One region of the Neobacillus sp. plas4 genome, then DNA from elsewhere that is predicted to be linked to it. Evidence: riboswitches for the same ligand, from Rfam matches in the RefSeq annotation. Region 1 holds a riboswitch; the other holds the start of a gene.
The links. Region 1 has a riboswitch for S-adenosylmethionine ahead of AC2TFD_RS24600 (methionine biosynthesis PLP-dependent protein). Riboswitches for the same ligand answer to the same signal wherever they lie in the genome.
Positions count from the first base shown of each region.

Region 2: linked by a shared signal. The riboswitch ahead of AC2TFD_RS26155 (methionine ABC transporter ATP-binding protein) and the one ahead of AC2TFD_RS24600 (methionine biosynthesis PLP-dependent protein) in region 1 are both predicted to bind S-adenosylmethionine.

Region 1 covers NZ_CM170152.1:4,859,663-4,864,095, reverse strand. The annotation lists gene metC (cystathionine beta-lyase) at 1-1,165, opposite strand, end outside; gene AC2TFD_RS24600 (methionine biosynthesis PLP-dependent protein) at 1,165-2,277, opposite strand; SAM riboswitch class I at 2,362-2,476, opposite strand; gene AC2TFD_RS24595 (DUF421 domain-containing protein) at 2,555-3,259, opposite strand; gene AC2TFD_RS24590 (lactonase family protein) at 3,289-4,344, opposite strand.
Region 2 covers NZ_CM170152.1:5,180,694-5,185,126, reverse strand. The annotation lists gene AC2TFD_RS26170 (M20 family metallopeptidase) at 1-238, opposite strand, end outside; gene AC2TFD_RS26165 (MetQ/NlpA family ABC transporter substrate-binding protein) at 296-1,126, opposite strand; gene AC2TFD_RS26160 (methionine ABC transporter permease) at 1,144-1,794, opposite strand; gene AC2TFD_RS26155 (methionine ABC transporter ATP-binding protein) at 1,784-2,815, opposite strand; SAM riboswitch class I at 2,904-3,006, opposite strand; SAM riboswitch class I at 3,082-3,183, opposite strand; gene AC2TFD_RS26150 (DMT family transporter) at 3,421-4,296, shown strand; gene AC2TFD_RS26145 (hypothetical protein) at 4,340-4,433, opposite strand, start outside.

The DNA of each region.
Region 1 (4,433 bases):
ATAGTTTTTGGTTTACCTGTTCTAACGCTTGTGAGAAATCCTTTATAAGATCTTCCGGATTTTCCAAGCCAACGGATAACCGAATCAGGCTATTTTTAATTCCTCGTTTTTCTCTTTCCTCTTGCGACATTGCAGCATGTGACATTTTCGCAGGGTAGGAAAGAATGGATTCAACTGCTCCAAGGCTTACTGCAAATACAGGTATTTTTACGTTGGAAAGAAAGACTTGAAGTGCTTGTTCATCCATAAATTCAAAGGATAAAACCGCCCCTGGACCGCCCGCTTGACTCTTTTGCAGGGTGTACTGAGGATGATTTTCCAGACCAGGATAATAAACTTTTTCAATTAAAGGGTGAGTCTCTAAAAATTCTGCTAGTTTGATAGCTGATTTTTGTGATTGCTCAAGTCTGACATGGAGCGTTTTGATTCCTCTAAGAACCAGCCATGCATCCTGAACTCCTAGTATAGCACCAAAGGAATTTTGTAAAGAATACAGTTTCTTACCCAATTCCTCATCTTTTACTACCGCAAGACCTGCAACCACATCACTATGACCGGATAAAAACTTCGTTGCACTGTGAAGAACTACATCTGCCCCAAGCTCTAAAGGTCTTTGGTACTCAGGGGTTAAGAACGTGTTATCTACATAGGTAATTGCATTTATCTCTTTTGCTATAGCTGTAATGGCTGCAATATCTGTAACCTTTAATAAGGGATTTGATGGTGTTTCAACATAAAATGCTTTGGTGTTAGGCTTGATTGCATTTTTTACTTGATTAAGATCTGTCATATCGACAAATGTATGTTCAATCCCGAATCGAGTTAGTACCTGGGTGACCATTCGATAGGTACCGCCATACACATCATCGGTAATGACAATATGATCTCCAGCAGACAGAAGGAGGAAGGCTGTCGAAATAGCCGCCATTCCTGATGAGAAAGCAAAGCCTCTTGTTCCGCCCTCTAATTCCGCGATTACAACCTCTAGCGCTTCTCGTGTTGGATTTCCACTTCTAGCGTAGTCGTATTTTCCGTAATTATCTAAATCAAATTGATGGAATGTAGACGCATGTTGGATTGGCACACTGACTGCCCCAGTGGCTGGGTCAACTTTATGCTGATTATGAAGGAGCTTTGTTTCAAAACTATAATTTTCAGAACTCATTATCCAATCACTCCTTCTTTTAATTTTGCTAATGCCTGTTCAAGATCTTGAATGATGTCTGTTGGATCTTCAAGACCCACTGAAAATCTTAATAGTCGATTACAGACACCTGATTGAATTCGAACTTCTAATGGAATATCCGCATGAGTTTGTGTTGCTGGATACGTAATAAAGCTTTCTGTGCCGCCAAGGCTTTCTGCAAATGTAATGAGAGAAAGACTTTGAAGGAATGGATTCACCCAAGCTTCATCTTGTAAGCGGAAGGAAACCATTCCTCCTTTCCCTGGATACAGCACATCTGTAATACCATCATGGGTTGAGAGGTATTCAACAATGGCCTTCGCATTGCTTTCATGTCGTTGCATTCTTAGTGATAAAGTTTTCATTCCGCGCATTACCAGCCAGGAATCAAAAGGACTAAGGACTCCGCCCGCTCCATTATGATGAAAAGCCAATGCCTCACAAATTTCTTTTCCTTTCGCAACAATCAGACCTGCAAGGACATCATTATGGCCGCCTAAGTATTTAGTCGCACTATGAATGACAATATCAGCACCAAGCAAGATTGGCTGTTGAAGAAGCGGTGTATAGAATGTGTTATCAACAATCAGAATAATTCCGTGCTTTTTTGCTATTTTTGAAACAGCAGCAATGTCAGACTGCTGCATGAGTGGGTTCGTGGGTGTTTCAAGAAAGATCGCTTTTGTTTGCGGGGTAATCTTTCTCTCAATTTCTTCTGGACTACATGTATTAACATATTGCGTCTGGAGTCCCCATTTTTTAAAGCCTTGTTCTAATAAACGATAAGTACCTCCGTATAAATCTTCACTCACAATCCATTCGTCCCCAGACTCGAAAAGTGAGAGAATAGTAAATATCGCTGCCATTCCCGAACTGCATGCAAAGCCTTGGTCTGCACCTTCAAGGTTGGCAATCGCCTTTTCAAGCAGCTGACGAGTAGGATTACCCGTACGTGAGTAATCAAATCCGCTTGATTGCCCAATCCCTTCATGGCGGTAGGCTGTTGAGAAATAAACGGGAGGATTAACCGTTCCTGTTGCAGTTTCACTGCGATTTCCTAATTGCGCAAGCTTTGTATCAATTTTATACATAGTCAACCACTCCTATAAATGAATAATAAAAAAAGCCTTCTTATAAGAAGAAGACTTTTGGATGCATATTTGCATAGGTCATTCTTCTTATCTCACAAGTTACAAATAACTTGATGGACTTAGCACCTTTTCAATGAAAAAAACATTGAAGGTTGCTGAGACTTCATAGGGCCATTCCCTCAGCCTCTCTTGATAAGAAAGTATAGTATAATATTTTGACTTTTTATAAAATTTACTACACTAAAGCAGAAGTGTCAATTAATATTTTCAGTAATAGCTATTTGTATAAAAAAACCTTTAAGATATTATTTCGGTCGATGGTTGCCAGCAAGACATTGGTAAGGTTAGTTTGGTGCTGATTTTTCAGAGTGGAAATAAGCCAATCCTCTTTCCTGTTGATTTGTGCCAATTCCTGAAAATTAATCCTGCCTTCTTTAACAATCGTTTTAGGTAAATCAAAGGGTTCGGTATCCAAGTTATAGGTTGATGGAGTAATGGCCTCATATTTTGGATCCAAAAACACAGAAACTTTTCCATCAGCTTCCCACAATGCTAATGCAACTTTTTTAACATCCTCTACTTTTTTTTCCCTTAATTCTTCTAATAATATATCAATTGAAATTCTCGCTTTATTCAACCCATTGGAAATAATCTCTCCATCTTTAATAAGTGTAATGGGTGGAGGAGTAATTAAGTTTCTAATTCGCGGCCATTTTAACATAGAATACACACTGCCAATGTACAGAACTACCAATACCACTGTTGTCGTAATAGAACCTTTTAGTCCATGATGTGGATCAGACAATGGGTGGGCAATAATGTTTCCGATTAAAAGTGCCATAGCGAAATCAATTAATCTTAATTTTGCAATCGAACGCTGTCCCATCGCTTTTGCAACAATAATTAAAAAGAAATAGGCAACAATTGCACGTAAAATCCACTGTATTGTCGTTAAGGATTCCTGACTATGAATGAAATCCACCGAAGACACATCCTTTATTTAAGTTAAGTTTAATTTCCTAAAAACTTAACACAAACCGGGTATGGCACTGTAATATCTGATTGAAGCAGAGTTAATTTTCCAGTATTTTCATCTCTTGCAAACAGCACTAAATTACTGGATTCTTGATTTGAAGCAACAATATATTTACCGCTCGGGTCAATTTCGAAATCCCTTGGCCAATCTCCTTCAGTGGAAGTGTGTTCTAAGAAACTTAGTTCGCCTGTTTCTTCAACATGAAAGACAGCAATACTATTGTGACCACGATTTCCTGCATAAACGAAGCGTCCGTCCGCCGAAATATGAATAGCACTTCCTTGATTATTTTCATTAAAGTCTTCGGGAAGAGTAGAAATATATTGTACTTCTGTAAAATGACCATTTTCCGGATGATAGCGTAAAACAATTACCTCTGAACTAAATTCAGTCATTAGATACGCAAGTATTCCATTTGGATGAAAAGTTAGGTGACGAGGTCCACTACCAGCCTTCAATGGAAGAAGATGTGCTTTTGTAAGCTTTCCATCTGTTGCCACTTCATATGTGGTAAGAGAATCAGTCCCTAAATCCACTGCAGCTAGATACTTTTCATCAGGGGTTAACCCGGCATAATGCACATGTGGCTTTTCCTGTCTTGGGTCGGGTCCAGACCCTTCATGCTGCATTATAGAAGCAGCTGGCTGTATCGAACCATCTTCAGGATTAAGCAAAAATGATTCAACTGTTCCTTTATGATAATTTGCACTGAATACAAACTGCTGATTACTATCAATACTTACATGACAAGGAGAAGAACCCTCTGATAATTGACGATTAATAGGCATAAGATCTCCGTCTTCACTTATCGAATAAGCAGCAAGACCGCCAGCTGGACCATCTTTAACTACAGAATATAAATGTTTTTTATCATGGGACAAGGATAGATATGTCGGATTTTCAAGGGCTGCTACAGCCTGAATATCTGTAATTCTTCCTTCAGCACTATTTAATGTGAAACGATAGATTCCCTTACTGTCTCCTTTTGTATATGTACCGATATACCCTTGCTGTAAATTAGTTGTTGTCATCTTAAAATCTCCTTCTATTTTTGGTATTCTTTTATTTTAACCTTTGCATGGTACTTCAGTCTAATAACTGGAATTTTTGTGAAACCCGC
Region 2 (4,433 bases), 320 kb from region 1:
CTGGTTTATTAGACTTTTTTCGAGCTACAAAAGACGTTTCATGACCAGCCACAGCCTTTTCTACTTCAAAACCATCGTTGACAAGAATATCTGTTAACAGGGAAGACGCGAAGTATTCTTCGTTCCCGATCTCAGGCTTTTCATGGATTTGATGGCTTGTTGAAAGATAAAGCTCTTTATTATCCTCTATATTTTGAATAATCGCTTCTTTTAATGAAGTTACTGTTTTTATTGTCATCGTCCTCTGCCTCCTATGTATGGAGGTTTTTGCTGTGAGCAAAAACCTCCATGAAAATTACCATCCTATGTTGTTTAATGGTACGAATGTTGGGATCATATTGCCTTTGTACTCTTGGTTAATAAATTCTGCTGTATCTTCAGATTGGTAAAGTTCTGCTATTCTCTTATATGTTTTGTTGTCTTTGTCTTTCCCTTGGACCGCAATGATATTAAGGTAAGGTGTTGCTGTTTCACTTTCATGGAAAACCGCATCTTCTAATGGGCTAAGACCTGCATCGTTCGCAATTCCATTATTGATTAAAGAAGCGGCAACGTCTGGCAATGCTCTTGGTGTTTGTGCTGGTACCATTGGGATAAATTCAATTTTTTTCGGGTTATCTTTAATTTGATTAAGATCACCATTTGCATCAAAATCTTTAGGTAATTTGATGAGCCCAGCTTCTTGAAGAAGTAGTAATGCACGGCCTTGATTGGACGCATCGTTTGGAAGGGCAATCTTTGCTCCATCCGGAATGTCTTTCACATCTTTGTATTTTTCAGAGTAAATTCCCATTGGTGCAAGAACAGTTGTCGCGATAGGCACTAGGTCCAGTTTGTGTTCTTTAATAAAAACATCAAAATAAGCAACGGTTTGGAATGAATTTAGATCCAGTTCGCCTTCGGCTAGAGCTGTATTCGGAGCAACGTAATCGGAGAATGGAACGATTTCGATATTGATTCCTTCTTTTTCAGCCTTTTTCGCTACAAAATCCCAAATACGTGTATCGGTTCCGCTAACTCCAAGTTTAACGGTTTTTGATTCTTTTCCTTCTGTTGATTTTTCAGCGCAGCCTGCGCCAATGATAACCAATGCAAGTACAATAATTGATAGTATAAGTTTTTTCATGTTGATTTCCTCCTAAGTTATCTTCGTCTGATTTTTTTTGCTGCTATATTTCCTAATGACTGCAGGCCTTGAACCATTACAATCAGAATTAATACGGTAATAATCATTGTGACGGTGTCAAAACGCTGGTAGCCATAAGTAATGGCTAAATCTCCAATCCCGCCGCCTCCGACAGCACCCGCCATCGCCGAGGCTCCTACTAAACCGATGGTGGCAATCGTAAGGGCTAAAACAAGTGAACTAAGTGCTTCAGGAATGAGAAATTTGAAAATGATTTGCCCTGGCGTTGCCCCCATTGCCTCTGCTGCTTCAATGACGCCTGGATCCACTTCTAACAATGAATTTTCTACCAATCTTGCAATATAGGGACCGCAATAGAATACAAGCGGGACTACTGCTGCCGCTGTTCCAATCGATGTACCGACAATCAGCCTTGTGACTGGAATCATCGCTACTAGTAAAATAATGAACGGTACAGAACGGAAAATATTTATGATTCCATTCAAGACGGTAAAGAACGGCAAATTTTGAAGCAGATGGCCTTTCCGTGTTACCACTAGTAAAATCCCCAGCGGCAAACCAAGAATAGTAGAGAACAAGAGCGAGAAGGCTACCATTTGAACGGTTTCAATTAAGGCTGAAATGATTTGCTCTGAATTAACTAGCATGTGCTGCCACTTCCTTTATGCTGATATTCTTCTGGTTGATATACGTTAACGCACGGATGACTTCTTTGTCAGAACCGATAAACTCAACAATTAGGTTTCCGAATGGAGTTCCTTGAAGTTCGGTAATATTGCCGAACAAGACATTGATATGAATATCAAACTGTTTAGCCAGTTCTGATAATAATGGCTGACCTGCCGTACTGCCGACAAAATTAATTCGGAAAACTCTCTGCATTCCATCGTGCTTTTGGATAATTTCCTTTATGGAATCAGGCAGCTGGTCATTCATGACCGTGCTGACAAAATTCTTTGCTGTCGGTGTTTTCGGTGCAGAAAAGACATCAAACACTGAGCCTTCTTCAATGATTTTCCCAGCTTCGATTACAGCAACTCGGTCACAGATTTCTCTAATCACTGCCATCTCGTGCGTAATAATTAAAATCGTAATGTTGTACTCTTTATTGACCTTCTTCAGCAACTGCAAGATTGAGCTGGTTGTTTGCGGATCAAGAGCAGAGGTTGCCTCATCACAGAGCAGGATCGATGGCTGAGTTGCCAATGCTCTGGCGATTCCGACACGCTGCTTTTGTCCTCCTGAAAGCTGGTCTGGATAATTGTCGGCTTTGTCAGCTAATCCAACAAATTCTAGTAATTCCTGAACGCGTTTTTTAATCGCCTCCTTAGGAAGTTTGGCTAGCGTGAGTGGCATTGCCACGTTTGCAAAAACTGTTTTTGAGTTTAATAGATTAAAATGCTGAAAGATCATCCCGATATTTTTCTTAATCACACGAACTTCTTTCACGGATAGAGAGGTGAGGTCATGACCATCAACAATAACCTTACCGGATGTGGGACGCTCTAATAGGTTTACACAGCGGATCAGAGAGCTTTTACCTGCACCGCTGAATCCGATCACTCCGAAAATCTCGCCCTTATTTATTTTCAAATCAATTCCATTCAACGCAGCAACCTGCTGGCCGCCACTTTCATAAACCTTTTGAAGATTTTGAAATTCGATCATGGTTTACCTCTCCTTTGTTAGAATATAAAAAACCCTCTTCTTGGAAATAAGAAGAGGGCATGCCAATGCAAAGCAAAGCTAGCAGCTCTTCTTATCTATCAAGTCACACTTGCTGGATTTGGCACAGTCACCATATAGGTTCCGCTGCCGAGGTGTCATAGGGCCAGTCCCTCAACCTCTCTTGATAAGAAAAATTATTATTCAGTTAAAAATAAAACCCTCTTCTAGAAATAGAAGAGGGCGAATTGATAAATTCATCAGGCCTCTTCTTATCTATCAAGTCATACTTGCTGGATTTGGCACAGTATCCAATTGGATCTGCTGCCGAGGTGTCATAGGGCCAGTCCCTCAACCTCTCTTGATAAGAAGGTGTTTCATAATATATTCGTTTTTTAATATGTGTATTAATTTACTCCTAATAGATATATATGTCAACTGTTTTATTAAAATAATTTTTATTTTTAGGTAAATTGATATTTTAAAATTTTAAAAAAGTATATGTTGATAGTTAGTTTTTATAAAACAAACAATGAAAGTATTTACCATTCGTAAAACTATAACTATAATAATCCTATTGACTACAGGTGTAACTGGGACGTGATTACATGCAAAAATATATGGGAGAATTGGCCCTTACGGTTACTGCGATCATATGGGGAAGTGGATTTGTTGCCAGTGCGATAGCTTTGGACCATTTTACCCCTTATCAAATTTTGGCGATAAGATTTATGATTGGTGCCATCATTTTAAGCGTGATCTTTCATAAAAGATTGAAAAATATTAATAAAGCCACCTTGATCCAAGGTGCTATTATTGGAGTCTTTTTATATGTAGCCTTCGCACTTCAAACCGTGGGACTTCAATATACGACTCCTTCCAAAAATGCCTTCTTAACGGCTGTGAATGTCGTGATTGTTCCGTTTATCGCATTTGTTATGTATAAGCGAAAAATCGATATGTATGAACTAATGGGCGCCGTTTTAGCAATGCTGGGTGTTGGGTTATTATCACTGAAGCTTTCCGCTGGGGTTAATATCGGGGATTTACTGACACTAGGCTGCGCTTTTGGATTTGCCTTTCATATATTCTATACGGCCAAATATGTAAAAGATTCGGATCCTGTCCTATTGACACTTATCCAAATGATTACCGCTGCAGCTATCGGAATCATTGTTGTTCTTTTCAAAGGAGAAACCTCTTTTGCTTTTCAAAAAGAAGGTGTATTCTCAATTGTATATCTCGGTGTCTTTTCCACAACGATTGCGTATTTATTACAAACTGTTGCACAGAAAATGATCACAGAAACGAAGGCTGCAATTATTCTTTCGACTGAATCCTTCTGGGGTATGGTATTTTCGGTTGCGATTTTAGATGAAGCGATGACGACAAAAATGGTGCTTGGTGCGATCCTCATACTTGTTGCCATCATCGTATCAGAAACAAAACTTCCTTTTTTAAAAAAAGAAAAAGAAATTACTTAACTATTAATGAAAAAGAGAGCGGAAAATCGCTCTCTTTCTAAAACTATCTTCTTTTTGCTAAACGCAGCACCCCATGAATGATAAGAACCAAAGAGAATAAAAGGATAGCTAAGACACCAATGAGAACCACTAACGGA